4 regions of the Streptomyces malachitofuscus genome follow, and region 2 is predicted to be linked to each of the others. Evidence: riboswitches for the same ligand, from Rfam matches in the RefSeq annotation. Region 2 holds a riboswitch; each other region holds the start of a gene.
What was found. Region 2 has a riboswitch for cyclic di-AMP ahead of ACZ44S_RS25345 (transglycosylase family protein). Riboswitches for the same ligand answer to the same signal wherever they lie in the genome.
Positions count from the first base shown of each region.

Region 1: another riboswitch for cyclic di-AMP. It lies ahead of ACZ44S_RS12520 (M23 family metallopeptidase); the one in region 2 lies ahead of ACZ44S_RS25345 (transglycosylase family protein).
Region 3: another riboswitch for cyclic di-AMP. It lies ahead of ACZ44S_RS28690 (M23 family metallopeptidase); the one in region 2 lies ahead of ACZ44S_RS25345 (transglycosylase family protein).
Region 4: another riboswitch for cyclic di-AMP. It lies ahead of ACZ44S_RS21810 (M23 family metallopeptidase); the one in region 2 lies ahead of ACZ44S_RS25345 (transglycosylase family protein).

Region 1 covers NZ_JBVIGA010000007.1:106,703-110,463, forward strand. The annotation lists gene ACZ44S_RS12515 (M16 family metallopeptidase) at 1-1,043, shown strand, start outside; cyclic di-AMP (ydaO/yuaA leader) riboswitch at 1,246-1,411, shown strand; gene ACZ44S_RS12520 (M23 family metallopeptidase) at 1,424-2,197, shown strand; gene ACZ44S_RS12525 (GntR family transcriptional regulator) at 2,384-3,088, shown strand; gene ACZ44S_RS12530 (HPr family phosphocarrier protein) at 3,255-3,536, opposite strand; gene ACZ44S_RS12535 (bifunctional acetate--CoA ligase family protein/GNAT family N-acetyltransferase) at 3,714-3,761, shown strand, end outside.
Region 2 covers NZ_JBVIGA010000018.1:124,353-128,113, reverse strand. The annotation lists gene eno (phosphopyruvate hydratase) at 1-795, opposite strand, end outside; gene ACZ44S_RS25345 (transglycosylase family protein) at 1,060-1,764, opposite strand; cyclic di-AMP (ydaO/yuaA leader) riboswitch at 1,769-1,937, opposite strand; gene ACZ44S_RS25340 (transglycosylase family protein) at 2,143-3,138, opposite strand; gene ACZ44S_RS25335 (cytochrome P450 family protein) at 3,340-3,761, opposite strand, start outside.
Region 3 covers NZ_JBVIGA010000022.1:146,474-150,234, forward strand. The annotation lists gene ACZ44S_RS28685 (SGNH/GDSL hydrolase family protein) at 1-706, opposite strand, end outside; gene ACZ44S_RS28690 (M23 family metallopeptidase) at 913-1,845, opposite strand; cyclic di-AMP (ydaO/yuaA leader) riboswitch at 1,848-2,013, opposite strand; partial or broken gene ACZ44S_RS28695 (GH36 C-terminal domain-containing protein) at 2,328-2,944, opposite strand; gene ACZ44S_RS28700 (hypothetical protein) at 2,947-3,192, opposite strand; gene ACZ44S_RS28705 (tyrosine-protein phosphatase) at 3,363-3,761, shown strand, end outside.
Region 4 covers NZ_JBVIGA010000014.1:207,675-211,435, forward strand. The annotation lists gene ACZ44S_RS21795 (response regulator) at 1-635, shown strand, start outside; gene ACZ44S_RS21800 (dihydrofolate reductase family protein) at 750-1,883, shown strand; tRNA gene ACZ44S_RS21805 (tRNA-Met) at 1,947-2,020, shown strand; cyclic di-AMP (ydaO/yuaA leader) riboswitch at 2,316-2,473, shown strand; gene ACZ44S_RS21810 (M23 family metallopeptidase) at 2,485-3,504, shown strand; gene ACZ44S_RS21815 (PrsW family intramembrane metalloprotease) at 3,623-3,761, opposite strand, start outside.

The DNA of each region.
Region 1 (3,761 bases), on a different contig from region 2:
CCTCACGGCTCCCCAAGGGGCTCGGGCTGCTCGCCGACGCCCTCCGGGCGCCCGCGTTCGCCGACAGCGAGGTCGAACGGCTCGTCCGCAACCGCCTCGACGAGATCCCGCACGAGCTGGCGAACCCCTCCCGCCGCGCGGCGAAGGAGCTGTCCAAGGAGCTCTTCCCGGCGAGCTCGCGGATGTCACGCCCGCGCCAGGGCACCGAGGAGACGGTCGCCGGCATCGACTCCGCTGCCGTGCGCGCCTTCTACGAGAGGCATGTCCGCCCCGCCACGGCCACCGCCGTGGTCGTGGGCGACCTCACCGGCGTCGACCTGGACGAGCTGCTCGGCGACACACTGGGCGGCTGGACCGGCTCCTCGGCCCAGCCGCGGCCCATCCCGCCGGTGGTCGCCGACGACCGGGGCCGGGTCGTGATCGTGGACCGTCCCGGCGCCGTCCAGACGCAGTTGCTGATCGGCCGGATCGGCCCCGACCGGCACGACCGCGTGTGGCCCGCGCAGGTGCTCGGCACGTACTGCCTCGGCGGCACCCTCACCTCCCGCCTGGACCGCGTGCTGCGCGAGGAGAAGGGCTACACCTACGGTGTGCGGGCGTTCGGGCAGGTCCTCAGGTCCGCCCCCGACGGCACGGGCGCGGCGATGCTGGCCATCAGCGGCTCCGTCGACACGCCGAACACCGGACCCGCCCTGGACGACCTGTGGAAGGTGCTGCGCACGCTCGCCGCGGAGGGGCTCACCGACGCCGAACGCGACGTGGCCGTGCAGAACCTGGTGGGTGTGGCGCCCCTCAAGTACGAGACCGCCGCGGCCGTCGCCGGCACCCTGGCCGACCAGGTCGAGCAGCACCTGCCGGACCACTACCAGGCCGACCTGTACCGCCAGTTGGCCGCGACGGGCACCGTGGAGGCCACCGCGGCGGTCGTGAGCGCCTTCCCGGTCGACCGCCTGGTGACCGTCCTCGTCGGTGACGCGGCCCAGATCAAGGCGCCGGTCGAGGCCCTCGGGATCGGCGAAGTCACCGTCGTGACGGCCGAGTAGCGACTCGCCGGCCGGTACCCGTGCGTGGGGCCCTGGTGACACGTAAGTCACCAGGGCCCTCTTATGCCCGAATTGGGGCGGAGGTTGCCTGTCTGCCCTGTGGGATGCGCTACAAAAACCCGGATCTGTTTGGGGATGGGGCGACGTCCCGCTTAGCTTCGTGCGGGCTGTTCGTCGGGCAGTGCGCCGCATCCGCGGCACCGGACAGCCATCGCCGAGTCCCCGTACGGCGCGAGCCAGGGGAGCCGGGGACCCACCTGTAGTCCCTGGGGTGAATCGGACGCCCGCGCGTGCCGCGAGGGGGCCCGTAGGAGACCTTCCTGCTCCGAACCCGTCAGCTAACCCGGTAGGCGAGAGGGAAGGAAAGGACCAGCCTGTACATGGCGTTCACCCGCGCCACCGGGAAGCACCGTCGTCCCAGCCGGATGCAGCGCGGCACCGCCCGCGCGGCGGGCGTCGCGGCCCTCGCCGGCACCGGAGTCGTCGGCTCCCTCGCGGCTCCCGCACTCGCCGCCGAACCCGCCGCCGCGCGGACCGGCCTCACTCCCGTCGTCACCCTGGGCGACGCGGTCGCCGACCGGATCGACGCCCAGGCCGCCGCCCAGCACGAGGCCGCGCGCGAGGCGGCCGAGGCCGCCGCGCGGAAGGCCGCCGAGGAGGCCGCCCGTGAGAAGGCGGCCGAGGAGGCCGCCAAGGCCCGCGCGGAGAAGGAGCGCGCCGCGCGTGAGGCGGAGCGCAAGCGCCTCAACACCTTCGTCTCCCCGATCCCCGGGTCCTACGTCTCGACCGGCTACAAGAGCGGCGGCGCCGTCTGGTCGTCCGGCAGCCACACCGGTGTCGACTTCCACGCGGCGAGCGGCACGCCCGTCCAGTCGGTCGGCATCGGCACCGTCGTCGAGGCCGGCTGGGGCGGCGCGTACGGCAACCAGGTCGTCATCAAGATGAACGACGGCACGTACACGCAGTACGGGCACCTGTCGTCCGTCGCCGTCTCGGTGGGCCAGCAGGTCACCGCGGGACAGCAGATCGGCCTCTCCGGCGCCACCGGCAACGTCACGGGCGCGCACCTGCACTTCGAGGCCCGCACGGGCGCCGACTACGGCTCCGACCTCGACCCCGTCGCCTACCTCCGTGCGCACGGCGTGAACCTCTGAGGCAGTGCGTCCGCTCCCCGAAGCCCCGGCCCACGAGCCGGGGCTTTCGGCGTTTCGGGGGACCCGCCTGTCCAAAAAATATGTATGGATTCCCGGCCGCCGTCGGAATTTCCGGCCGATTGCAATAGAGTCACGGAACGGACGTCATTCGTCGGCGTTTCACGGGGATTAAGCCGGAGGTCGGTCATGCGTATTCCCGCGCACTCGGTGTGCACGGCGATCCGGGACGACATCGTCGCGGGTGTCCACGAGCGCGGCGGCCGGCTCACCGAGGAACTTCTCGCCCGCCGCTACGGCGTCTCCCGCGTCCCCGTCCGCGAGGCGCTGCGCACCCTGGAGGCCGAGGGCTTCGTGGTCACCCGGCGGCACGCGGGAGCGTGCGTCGCCGAACCGACCGAGCAGGAGGCCGCCGATCTGCTGGAGATGCGCACGCTCCTCGAACCGCTCGGCGCCTTGCGTGCCGCCCAGCGCCGCACCGAGGCCCATCTCAAGGTGCTGCGGGGGCTGGTCCGGCTCGGGCAGGAACGGGCCCGTCAGGGCAACAGCGACGACCTGCGCTCCTTGAGCGGCTGGTTCCACGAGACGCTCGCCCAGGCTTCCGGCAGCGCGGCCCTGACCTCGATGCTGACGCAGCTGCGGCACAAGATCGCCTGGATGTACGCCACCGAGGGTCCCGCGGACCCGGTCGAGTACTGGGCGGAGCACGGCGCGATCGTGGACGCCGTGGCGCGCGGCGACGGCGAACGCGCGCGGGCCGTCACGGCGCTGCACACCGAGCGCGCGAGCGCCGGGCACCGGCTGCGCTTCGGCCCCGGCGCCGACCGGGCCGGCCGCACGGAGCGTGTGAGGAGCTCGCAACATCCCGTAAACATGCCGAGTCTTCGCCCTTAACACGGGTGCCGTATACAAAGACGGTGCAATTCTCGGGGGTTTATTTCTGCTGCCCGTAAAGAGAGGGAAGCGGGAAAGCGAAAGGCCCGCCCGGTCGATCAGGGCGGGCCTTTCCATTGCCGCGGCGGGCGTCTGCGAGAAGACGGCCACCGCGCTCGCGCACGATTCAGACGGTCTCGGGGAGTTCCTCGAGCCCTTCGGAGACCAGCTTCGCCAGACGGTCCAGGGCGGCGTCCGCCCCTTCCGCGTCGGACGCGAGGACGATCTCCTCGCCGCCCTGGGCGCCCAGGCCCAGCACGGCGAGCATGGAGGCCGCGTTGACGGGGTTGCCCCCGGCCTTGGCGATCGTCACCGGGACGCCTGCGGCCGTGGCGGCTCGGACGAAGATGGAGGCGGGGCGGGCGTGGAGACCCTCGGCCCAGCCGACGTTGACGCGGCGCTCAGCCATGTGTTGCTGCCCTTCGGTGTTCAGGGTTGTCTAGACCAGTTTCCCACATCATGAAGCATGCCCGGAGCGGCATCCGTGCCCGCTCCCGGTGACAGCCGGACCGCGGCCTCGGTCCGGCTGTCGTCCACCACAGACTGCCTCGCGCCGTTGCCGTACGCGAGCCGTACTCTGGGGCCCATGCAGATCTCGTCGGACCGGCACGAGTATCCCGCCCACTGGGAGGCC
Region 2 (3,761 bases):
CTCGGCGGCCGAGCGCTCCTTGCCCTCGAAGGTGTAGGAGCCGTCCTTGTAGAACTCGGACGCGGCGACGTCCAGCGCGAGGGCGATCTGCTCGCCGGGGGTGTAGCCGGCCTCCTTGACGGCCTCGAGGATCAGGTCGAGGGCCTCACGGTTGGAGCCGAGGTTGGGGGCGAAGCCGCCCTCGTCGCCGAGGCCGGTGGCCAGGCCCTTGCTCTTCAGGACCTTCTTCAGCGTGTGGTAGACCTCGGTGCCCCAGCGCAGGGCCTCGGAGAAGGACTCCGCGCCGATCGGGGCGATCATGAACTCCTGGATGTCCACGTTGGAGTCGGCGTGCGAGCCGCCGTTCAGGATGTTCATCATCGGCACCGGCAGCAGGTGCGCGTTCGGACCGCCCAGGTAGCGGAAGAGCGGGAGGTCGGAGGCCTCGGAGGCGGCGTGGGCGACGGCGAGCGAGACGCCGAGGATGGCGTTGGCGCCGAGGGAGCCCTTGTTGTCGGTGGCGTCCAGGTCGAACATCGCCTGGTCGATCAGACGCTGTTCGGTGGCGTCGTAGCCGACGAGCTCCGGGCCGATCTGCTCGATGACGGCCAGGACGGCCTTCTCGACGCCCTTGCCCAGGTAACGGTTGGCATCGCCGTCACGGAGTTCGATGGCCTCGAAGGCGCCGGTGGAGGCGCCGGACGGGACGGCGGCACGACCCGTGCTGCCGTCGTCGAGGCCGACCTCGACCTCGACCGTGGGGTTGCCTCGGGAGTCCAGGATTTCCCGGGCTACGACGACGTCGATGGACGGCACGAGCATCTCCTTCTTGGATGTGACGCGGGTGAGCAAGGCCACGGGGGTCTTGCGAGACCGAGCCTAACCGGCTCCGGGCGATCGGCCATCCGGCCGCCCACCCCATGGACAGAACCGAGCGTAAATTGTTTCCGTACGGAACAAAGACGGTTCCGGAAACCGTGACCGGAAAGTGCCCGTGCATGACCCCGCCCCGGTGCGTACGGGGGAAGACGCACCGGGGCGGGGAGCCCGTGGGGACGGGGAGGGACCTGCTGCTTTCCCTTACTTCAGGTGCAGCTGCTGGCCCGGGTAGATCAGGTCGGCGTCCTGGACGATGTCGTCGTTCAGCTTGAACAGCTTCGCCCAGCCGCCCTCGACGTCGTGCTCCTCGGCGATGGAGCTGAGGGTGTCACCCTTGACGACCTTGTACTCGCCGTCGCCCTTCTCGACCTTCTTGCCGGTGGGGGTGGTGACGGTCTTCTTCTCGGCCTTCGGCTCGGCCTGCTTCTCGGCGGCCGGGCGCTCGGCGGAGCGGGAGGCCTTCTGCTCGGTCTCGCGGGGCTGGGTGCTCTGCGCGGAGCCGGCCGAGTCGCCGGCGGAGGAGCCGGTGTAGGCGGCGTTGGACAGACCCTTGCCGCAGACCGGCCAGGCACCCTTGCCCTGGCCCGCCAGGACCTTCTCGGCGATCTCGATCTGCTGGGCCTTGGTGGCCTGGTCGGCGCTGGCGGCGTACTTCGTGCCGCCGTAGCCGGCCCAGGTGGAGGCGGAGAACTGCAGACCGCCGTAGTAACCGTTGCCGGTGTTGATGGACCAGTTGCCGCCGGACTCGCACTGGGCGACGGCGTCCCACTCGGACGCGGTGGCGGCGGAGGCGCTGCCGGCCGCCATCAGCGGGGCGGCGACGGCGGCGGAGGCGACACCGGCGACGGCGATGGCGCGGGTGGCCTTGGACGGACGACGGTGCTTGCCCTTGCCGGAAAACAGCATGGATGGATCCCCTCACCGACGCCTGCGAGGTGAGCTGTCGGGTTCGGGCCGGTTGAGTTGCCCGGCCGCGTCCCTCCCGGGAGGCGGCTTCACCCCAAGCCCGAACCGGTGTCAATCACCGGAAAGGGCACTTACCTTGGGTCCCCCGCTCCTGCCTACGGCGCATGACGCGACGACTGTTCCCGTGCTGCCACTGGCAGGATTCGGCGTGGCGGCAGCCGGGGCCCGCGGTGGCGAGCGGTCACGACCGTAGACACGCGATTCGCGGAATATCAAAGACGATCACGGCTTCTGAGACCTATCTCTCACAGCCTTTAAACCGGACATTCAGCGCGAACCATGACGCCAACCGGCCCCGCGTCCGGGCGATTTCGGATGTCACTTTTCGCCCGGTTCGACCTCTACGTCAAGCTCCTGACCCGGCAGGATGTAGTCCGGGTCGGCGCCGATGAGCTGGGCGTTGACGGCGTAGAGCGCACGCCATCCGCCGTCGACCGCAAGGGAGTCGGCGATGGACGAGAGGCTGTCCCCGGTGTCCACGGTGTAGGAGCTGTCGCCGGAACCACCCCAGGCGTCGAGACCGCGCGCATGCCGGCCGGACGACTCCGAGGGGCGCTCCTCGCCCTCCTCGGCGCCGGCCCCGCGGTGGCGACCGGTGCCCTCGCCACCACTGTCCGCCGAAGGACGGTCGCTCTGCCCCGCCTTGTCCGGCTCGTCACCATCGGGCGTGGCCGAGGCGGAGGGGGAGGCGCCGGTGTCCACGCTCTCGCCGCCGTCGGCGCCACCGCCCTCGTCGCCACCTGAAGCGGCATCCGATTCGGTCGACTTGCCGTTTTCACCCGATTCGCCGTCCGCGCCCTTCGGGGTCCCCTTCTCGCCGTCCGCACCGGACGACGGGTCGGCCGTGGCCGACGGAGAGGAGGAAGCCGGCTCATCGCCGGAGTCCGGCGAGGCGGACGCGTCCGACGAGCCGGACGTACCCGTGCCGGCCGCGGGCGCGTCCTGCCCCAGGCCCGCGAGCAGGCCACAGGTGCGCCACGCTCCGACACCCTGGTCGGCGAGGATCGCCTCGGCCACGGCTATCTGCTGGCCGCGGCTGGCCTGGTCGGCGCTCGGCGCGTAGTCCAGACCGCCGTACCTCTCCCAGTCGTCCTGGGTCAACTGCAGGCCGCCGTAGTAACCGTTGCCGGTGTTCTGGCTCCAGGAGCCACCGCTCTCGCACTCGGCGATCCGGTCCCAGGTGGTGCCGTCGGCTGCGCTGGCGCTGCCGGCCCCGAGAAGAGGGATCGCGATGGCGGAGCCGGTCACTCCGGCCGCGACGAGGAGAGCCGGAGCCTGGCGGGGGCGTCGGTGCCGACCGTTCCCGGAGAGCATGCGGAGACCTTTCAACGACAGCGATGAACAGGCGCGGCGCATGGAGCCCGAGACGGAGCGCCGCACTTGATGGGTGAACGTATCGGCAGACGATCACTTGTCACAAGTTAATGCCGCGCAGATCACGTGAAGATCACAGAGTTGAGGGCGTGTCACGTTTGCGCTGGTCCGCTCGGGGTGCATGGAGCGGAGCACGGTCCGTCACTTTTGCGGAGGGGTGAATTCCACCGGAAGCGTGCGCAGTCCGCGCATGATGAGCCCGCCGCGCCACCGGAGTTCGTCCGGTTCCACCGCCGGCCGCAGGTCCGGAAGCCTGGTCAGCAGCGTGGCGAGCGCGGTCTGCCCCTCCAGCCGGGCCAGCGGGGCGCCGAGGCAGTAGTGGATGCCGTGGCCGTATCCCAGATGCTGGTTGTCGCGCCGGCCGAGATCGAGCACGTCCGGGTCGGCGAACCGGTCCGGGTCCCGGTCCGCGGCGGCGAGGACGACGAGCACCGGGTCGCCCGCCGCGATGCGCTGCCCGCCGATGGTGACCGGCTCGGTGGCGAACCGCCAGGTGGCGAGTTCCACGGGGCCGTCGTAGCGCAGGAGTTCCTCCACACCGGTCTCCAGCAGCCCGTGGTCCC
Region 3 (3,761 bases), on a different contig from region 2:
CGCCGCGCAGACGGCGGCCGATCCACGGCACCAGGTACTCGCGGGCCCACTGGACGTCGTCGCGGCGGACCTCGAAGGTGCCGCGCGCCGGCAGGGGCGGCCAGGGCTGCTCGGGGTCGGCGGGGACCTCGAGGCCGAGCGCCAGCCCGGCGCGGAGCGCCACACGGGTGTGCCCCTCGGGCGACAGGTGCAGCCGGTCGGCGTCCCAGGCCCTGCGGTCCTGGACGCTCTTGAGGGACCACAGGTCGAGCACCGGGCAGCCGTAGCGGTCGGCGACGGCCCGCACGTGCCCGTTGTACGTGGCGATCTTGCCGCGCAGGTGCCTGAGCAGCGGGACGCCGCGGGTGTCGAACCCGGTCGTCACCAGGACCGTGCCGGACACGGCCGTGAGCGCGGCGACCGCCTGCTCGAAGCGCTCGGCGACCTCGTCCGGGTCGGTGCCCGGGCGGAGGATGTCGTTGCCGCCCGCGCAGAACGAGACCAGGTCGGGGGCGAGTTCGACCGCCCTCGGAAGCTGGTCCGCCATGATCTGGTCCAGCAGCTTTCCGCGCACCGCGAGATTGGTGTACTCGAAGTCTCCTTCGGGCCGGCGGTCGGCGAGAAGCACGGCGAACCGGTCGGCCCAGCCGACGAACGCCCCGTCGGGGCCAAGGTCGCCGACGCCCTCGGTGAAGCTGTCCCCCACCGCCACGTACGACCCGATCACTCTTCTGCTGTCACTCTTCGAATCGTCTGCCACAGCAGGTCATGATTCACCTTGGAATGTGACCTACGCGACCGTAGGCGAGGGTTGACGTGCGGTGAGATAAGCCACTCTCAAAATATTGACCAACTCCGGAATACACCGGAGGCCGGACCCGGGGATCGGGGTCCGGCCTTCGGTGCGCGTGTCAGGAAGGTCGCCGCAGGGTGTCAGATGGAGACGCCCTTGGAGCGGAGGTAGGAGATCGGGTCCACGTCCGAGCCGTAGTTCGGGGTGGTGCGGATCTCGAAGTGCAGGTGCGGACCGGTCGAGTTGCCGGTGGAGCCGGAGAGACCGACCTGCTGGCCGGCGCTCACGGTCTGGCCGGCCGAGACCGACAGCGAGGACAGGTGGGCGTACTGGGCGTAGTGGCCGTCGCTGAGCTGGATGACGACCTGGTTGCCGTACGCGCCGGCCCAGCCCGCGGAGACGACCGTGCCGGAGCCGACGGCCTTCAGGGAGGTGCCGGTCGGGACGCTGAAGTCGACACCGGTGTGGTAGCCGCTGGACCACATGCTGCCGGCCACCTTGTAGGCGGTGCCGACGCCGCCGCCGGGCACCGGGGAGCTGTAACCGGAGGCGGCCTGGTTCGCGGTCGTCTGCGTGGAGGCCTTCGGGGTGAACTGCTGCGCCGGCTTCTCGGCGGGCTTCTCGGCCTTCGGCGCGGCAGGCTTCGGCGCGGCGGGCTTCGGGGACGCCGGCGAAGTGGACTTCTTCGGCGTGCTCTTGGCGGCCTCGCCGTCGATGGAGAGCTTCAGACCGGGGTGGATGAGTGCCGGGTCGTCGCCGACGGCCTCGCGGTTGTCCGCGTAGAGCTGCTTCCAGCCGCCGTCGACGTTCTCCGTCTCGGCGATCTTGGCCAGGTAGTCGCCGGCCTTCACGGTGTACGTGGGGGACGCGTCGCTCTTTTCGGCGGTGGCCTTGTGGCCGCCGGCGGAAAGGGACTGGACGGCCTTTTCGGGAGCCGTCTGCGGCGTGGCGGCGTGCGCGCCGGTGGCGCCGAGAAGCGGCAGGGCGAGTGCGGCGCCACCGGTTCCGGCGACGGCGATGGAGCGGGCGAAACGCTGAGCCTTGGTACGGCGGTGCTTACCCTTCGCGGGCATGACGAATTCCTCTCCGGCGCCTACGAGGTGAGCTGTCGGGTTCGGACTGGAGATGTCCGGCCGCGATGTTTCACGCGACTTAACCCCAAGCCGTTCCGGAGACCGGAACAGGCAGTCTTACCTGTGGGTCCCCCGCTCCTGCCGTACACGGGTCAGTGTGTGCGGGCTCCGGGCGGCGGCAGGATTAGGCGTCCGTCCGGATCGGTGGCGAACGTAAGCGACCCGGACGCGACGGGACAAGCGGAGGTTCCCCGCGAAGGCGCCTTTTCCGTGATCCACAGGAGGAATTGACGTCACCGAGCGTCAACCGCGATGGGTATTGCGCCCCGAATTCCCTTGTCGTTCCGCTTGATTACGTGAGCATGGCGACAACACATCGTCACGGATATGACGATGCTCACGCACCCCACTCCCATCTCTCTTTCTTTCGGGGCACGTTATGGCGAAGTTACCTAATCGGACAGAACGCCTTATTTGTATGATCACAGGCGCCGCAGCCGGAGCACCGCGACTCCAGGTCGCCCCGCAGACCGGTGTGCGGTCCGTGATGCGCGAGCACGGCACCGCGGTGCACTTCGCCCGTTTCGCGGCATTTGCAGGAGGCGGTCGGATCGACTCCACTCAGCCGGAGCGGGGGAACGGGTTCCCCGAAGTGCTGCGACTGGAGGCAGGCGAGGACGACGGTCCCCTCGCCGAGGACGTACCGCACCGCGCTCAGCCCGCCCTCCGGCGGGCGCAGCCGGTACAGGTCCCCGCGCTGCACGACGGGCCGGATCTCCTTGTAGAGCGCGACCCGCTCCCGGGCCTCGGCGAGCTCCTCCTCGGTCCACCGCGCGAGGTCGCCGCCGATGCCGAGCACTCCGGCCATGGCGCTGACGAACCGAAAACACAGGGAGCTGATCCGCCCGCCCGGCATGACGTTCGGACTGTCGGTGACCCAGGCGGCCATCACCCGGGCCGGATGGAGCCGGCTGAAGCCGTGCCGGATGGCGAGCCGGTCCAGCGGGTCGGTGTGGTCCGAGGTCCACACCTGGCCGGTACGGGAGAGGATGGCCAGGTCGATCCGGCCGCCACCGCCCGAGCAGGACTCGAAGGCCAGGGTCACCCGGCGTTCGACCAAAACCGGGGGCCGCCCTCGACCGGGTACTCCTCGCGCCCGTCCAGCCGGGACTCGAACGGCCACTCGTCCGGCAGCGGACGCCGGGCGAGGGCCTCGGCGTCGGCGAGCTCGATCATCGGACCCCAGTACAGATGCACCAGTTCGTCCCGGTCCGTGACATGGATCGCGTACGCACTCGCCGGACCCGACAGCAGCCAGGTACGGCCGTCCGCCGAGACCTGCGTCACCGGACCTCCCCCAAGCCCGCGCAGAGCCGATCGGACACCAACATCATCCGGGGCGGCGGATCGGCCGGGCCATGCCTGTGGACAACTCATTGCCCCAGGCAGTCATGTCGTATCGTCGAGTGACGCCCGCCGACGAGCAGCGGCGGCGACGCCGAGTGGGAGGAGTCCCCGTGACGCAGCAGATCCCGTCGACCGAGCCCGAGCTGGCCGGAGTGCGCAACTTCCGCGATGTGGGCGGACTGCCGACCGTGGACGGTCGGCGGGTGCGGCACGGGGTGCTGTTCCGCAGCGGTCACCTGGCCCACGCGACCGCGGAAGACGCCGTCTTCCTGTCCTCGCTCGGGCTGCACACGATCTTCGACTTCCGCAACGCGGCCGACCAGAAGCTGGAGGGGCCGGACGTCGAGCTGCCGGGCGTGCGCAATGTGAACCTGCCGCTCAGCGACCCGGCCGACGGCGCCGAGTTCTGGAAGATGGTCCGCGACGGCGACCTGGACCAGCTGCGCTCGATCCTCGCGGACGGCAAGGGCTCGGACCGGATGATCACCTCCTATCGGATGATCATCAAG
Region 4 (3,761 bases), on a different contig from region 2:
TTCTTCTCGCCGACGACCATGTACTGGTCCGCCGGGGGGTTCGCCTCATCCTGAACGGCGAACCGGATCTGACCGTCGTGGCCGAGGCCGCCGACGGCGTCGAAGCCCTCGAACAGGCCCGTGAGCACCGCCCCGACCTGGCCATCCTCGACATCGGCATGCCCCGTCTGACCGGTCTCCAGGCGGCCCGTGAGCTCTCCCGCACCTCGCCGGAGACACGGATCCTCATCCTGACCATGTACGACAACGAGCAGTTCTTCTTCGAGGCGCTCGCCGCCGGTGCCTCGGGCTACGTCCTGAAGTCCGTCGCCGACCAGGACCTCGTCGAGGCCTGCCACGCCACCATGCGCGGCGAGCCGTTCCTCTACCCGGGAGCCGTCAACGCCCTCATCCACAACTACCTGGATCTCGCGCGGGAGGGCCGGACCCTGCCGGCCAAGGCCATCACCGACCGCGAGGAGCAGATCCTCAAGCTCGTCGCCGAGGGGCACACCTCGCAGCAGATCGCCAGTCTTCTGGTGATCAGCCCTAAGACGGTGGAGCGACACCGCGCCAACCTGCTGGCCAAGCTCGGTCTGAAGGACCGCCTGGAGCTCACCCGGTACGCCATCCGCGTCGGCCTGATCGAACCCTGAACCGTCGTCCGGGCCGGCCGGGGGCGCGGGCGGCGCACCGCCGGGCGGGTTGTCAGACTTGACCCGGGCCGCGCAGCGGTCCCGCCAGCCGCCGATCCCTCCCGGAGTGCGCCGATGCCCCGTCCGTACGTCCTGCTGTCCGCCGCCGTCTCCCTCGACGGCTACCTGGACGACACCGGTCCCGAGCGGCTGCTGCTGTCCGGCCCGGCCGACTTCGACCGGGTCGACGAGGTGCGGGCATCCGTGGACGCCATCCTGGTCGGCGCCGGCACGATCCGCGCCGACAACCCCCGGCTGCTGGTCAACTCGCCCGAGCGCCGCGCCGCCCGTCTCGCCGAGGGCAGGCCCGAGTATCCGCTCAAGGTGACCGTGAGCGGGTCCGGGGAGCTGGACCCGGCGGCGCAGTTCTGGCACACCGGTGGCGAGAAGGTCCTCTACACCACCGACAAGGGCGCCGAGCGCGCCCGCGCCCTCGGCCTCGCCGCCGATGTGGTCCCGCTCGGCCCGGAGCTCGACTGGCGACGCCTGCTGGAGCATCTGGGCGCCGTGCGCGGGGTGCGGCGGCTGATGGTGGAGGGCGGCGGCCGTGTCCACACCCAGCTGCTCACCGAGGGCCTCGCCGACGAGCTCCAGCTGGTCCTCGCCCCGCTGTTCGTCGGTGACGCGGACGCCCCCCGTCTGTTCGGGCCCGGCTCCTACCAGGGCGGCCGGCTGCGGCTGGTGGAGACCCGCCCGATAGGCGATGTGGTCCTGATGCGCTACGAGCCCACGGCGCCCGGCACCGGCGCGCTGCCCGTCGCCGCCGACCACCACTGGCTGGCCCTCGCCTGCGAGCTGGCCGCGCAGTGTCCGCCCTCGGAGACGGCGTTCAGTGTGGGCGCGGTGGTGGTGGCCGCGGACGGCACGGAGCTGGCGCGGGGCCACTCCCGGGAGGGCGGTGACCCGGTGGTGCACGCGGAGGAGGCCGCGCTCGCCAAGACCGATCCCACGGACCCCCGGCTCGCCGGTGCCACCGTGTACTCGAGCCTGGAGCCGTGCGCCCGGCGCGCGTCGCGGCCGGCGCCCTGCGCGGGGCTGATCCTGGACGCGGGGGTACGGCGGGTGGTCACGGCCTGGCGGGAGCCGGACACGTTCGTGGCCGGTGCCGACGGCAGCGCGGTACTGGCGGACGGGGGCGCCACCGTGGTCGTCCTGCCGGAGTTCGAGGACCGTGCGAAGGCGCCGAACGGCCACTTGACCGGCCGCTGAGACGGGGCCGCGGGTAATGGGTGTGCGGCATGTCCCGCGGATGGCGTACACTGGTCTCAACGACGCGGGGTGGAGCAGCTCGGTAGCTCGCTGGGCTCATAACCCAGAGGTCGCAGGTTCAAATCCTGTCCCCGCTACTGAAGGCCGAGGGCCGGAATCCGACAAGGGTTCCGGCCCTCGGTGTTTCCCGTCGTCTCCCTCTCCATCACTCAAGGTGAGCGAACCGTCCCGCAGCGCATAACAACTGACACACCGTCAGTAGCCGTCCCGCGGCTGAGTTGAGGTCAACTCGCCCGTTTTTGCCCGCTCGTGGCAGGTAAGTCCACGCGAAATTCGTTAACGATCAAGAGGAACGGCTTGGAATCCGGCCCTCGCGTCTATTAACGTTCGATAACGCAGCGCGGTCGTCCCAGCCGTCACAGAAGTCGGCTCCGTGCGCACGCGCCGAATCCCGCAAGGGAACCGGGGAACCACCACCATGGGGTGAATCGTGTGGATGCAGCCGTGGCAACACGGCTCGTATACGCGCGTAGGAGACCTTCCTGCTCCGAACCCGTCAGCTAACCCGGTAGGCGAGAAGGAAGGAAAGGAGCGCGCCCACGTGGCGTCCAACCCGCCTGCCCCCGAGGCCCCGTTCAAGCCGAGCGACACCTTCGTCTACGGCGGTGTCCGCACCGACGAGGGCCCCTTCGAGGAGTGGAACCCCACCGCGGAGTCCATTCGCCCGGTACGTGGCCGGCACCGCGTCTCCAAGCAGCGCGGGGGAGGGCTCGCCCGCAGCTCCACCGTTCTCGGCGTCGGCGTCATAGCGGCGGTCGGCGCCGGCGGTATGGCCAGCGCCCAGACCGGCAAGCCGCCGGTCTCCATCTCCATGCCCGACCTCCCCAATGTGGGTTCCCTCATCTCCGACGAGGAAACGCCCGAGGGTTCGGCCACCCCCCTCAGCAGCCTCGGCATGACCACCGCCGAAGCCGAGCAGGGCACCGAGGGCGCCGGCGAGGCGCTGCGCACCCGGATCATGGCCCAGGTCGAGCAGCAGCAGAGCCAGGCCGAGACCAAGGCCGCCGCCGAGGCCGTCGCCGCCGCCGAGAAGCAGGCCGCCGAGGCCGCCGCCAAGGCGGAGAAGGAGGCCAAGGCCAAGGCCGAGGCCGCCAAGAAGAAGGCGGAGGAGGAGGCCGCGAAGAAGGCCGAGGCCGAGCGTCTCGCCCAGCTGGCCAAGCAGTACACGCTGCCGACCTCGTCGTACACCATCTCCTCCACGTTCGGCCAGGCCGGCGCCTACTGGTCCTCCGGCCAGCACACCGGCCTCGACTTCGCCGCCCCCACGGGCACGCTGATCAAGGCGGTCCACACCGGCACGATCACCTCCGCCGGCTGGGACGGCTCCTACGGCTACAAGACCGTGCTGACCCTCGAGGACGGCACCGAGATCTGGTACGCCCACCAGTCCTCCATCAGCGTCAGCGTCGGCCAGAAGGTCAACACCGGCGATGTGATCGGCCGCGTCGGCTCCACCGGCAACTCCACCGGTGCCCACCTCCACCTCGAGGTCCACGCCGGCGGCTCCTCCTCCGGCATCGACCCGATGGCGTGGCTGCAGAGCAAGGGCCTCACCCCCTGATCTCCGCCACCCCCTGAACCCTGCCGCTCCTGAACCCCGGCAGTCCCGACGACGACCCCCCGACGTCAGGGCTGCCGGTCAGGTGTTTCCGGGGCCCTTCGCCCTTCGTTCGGATCCGTCAGAAGCGGTGGGCGTCGGAGCCGTAGGCGGGATAGGGATGCCCGTAGGGCGGGCTTCCGTGCGCGGGATGCCCGTACGGCGGATGCCCGTACGCCCCGTGCACCGGCCACGGAGCGGGAGCGACCGGAACCGGCGGT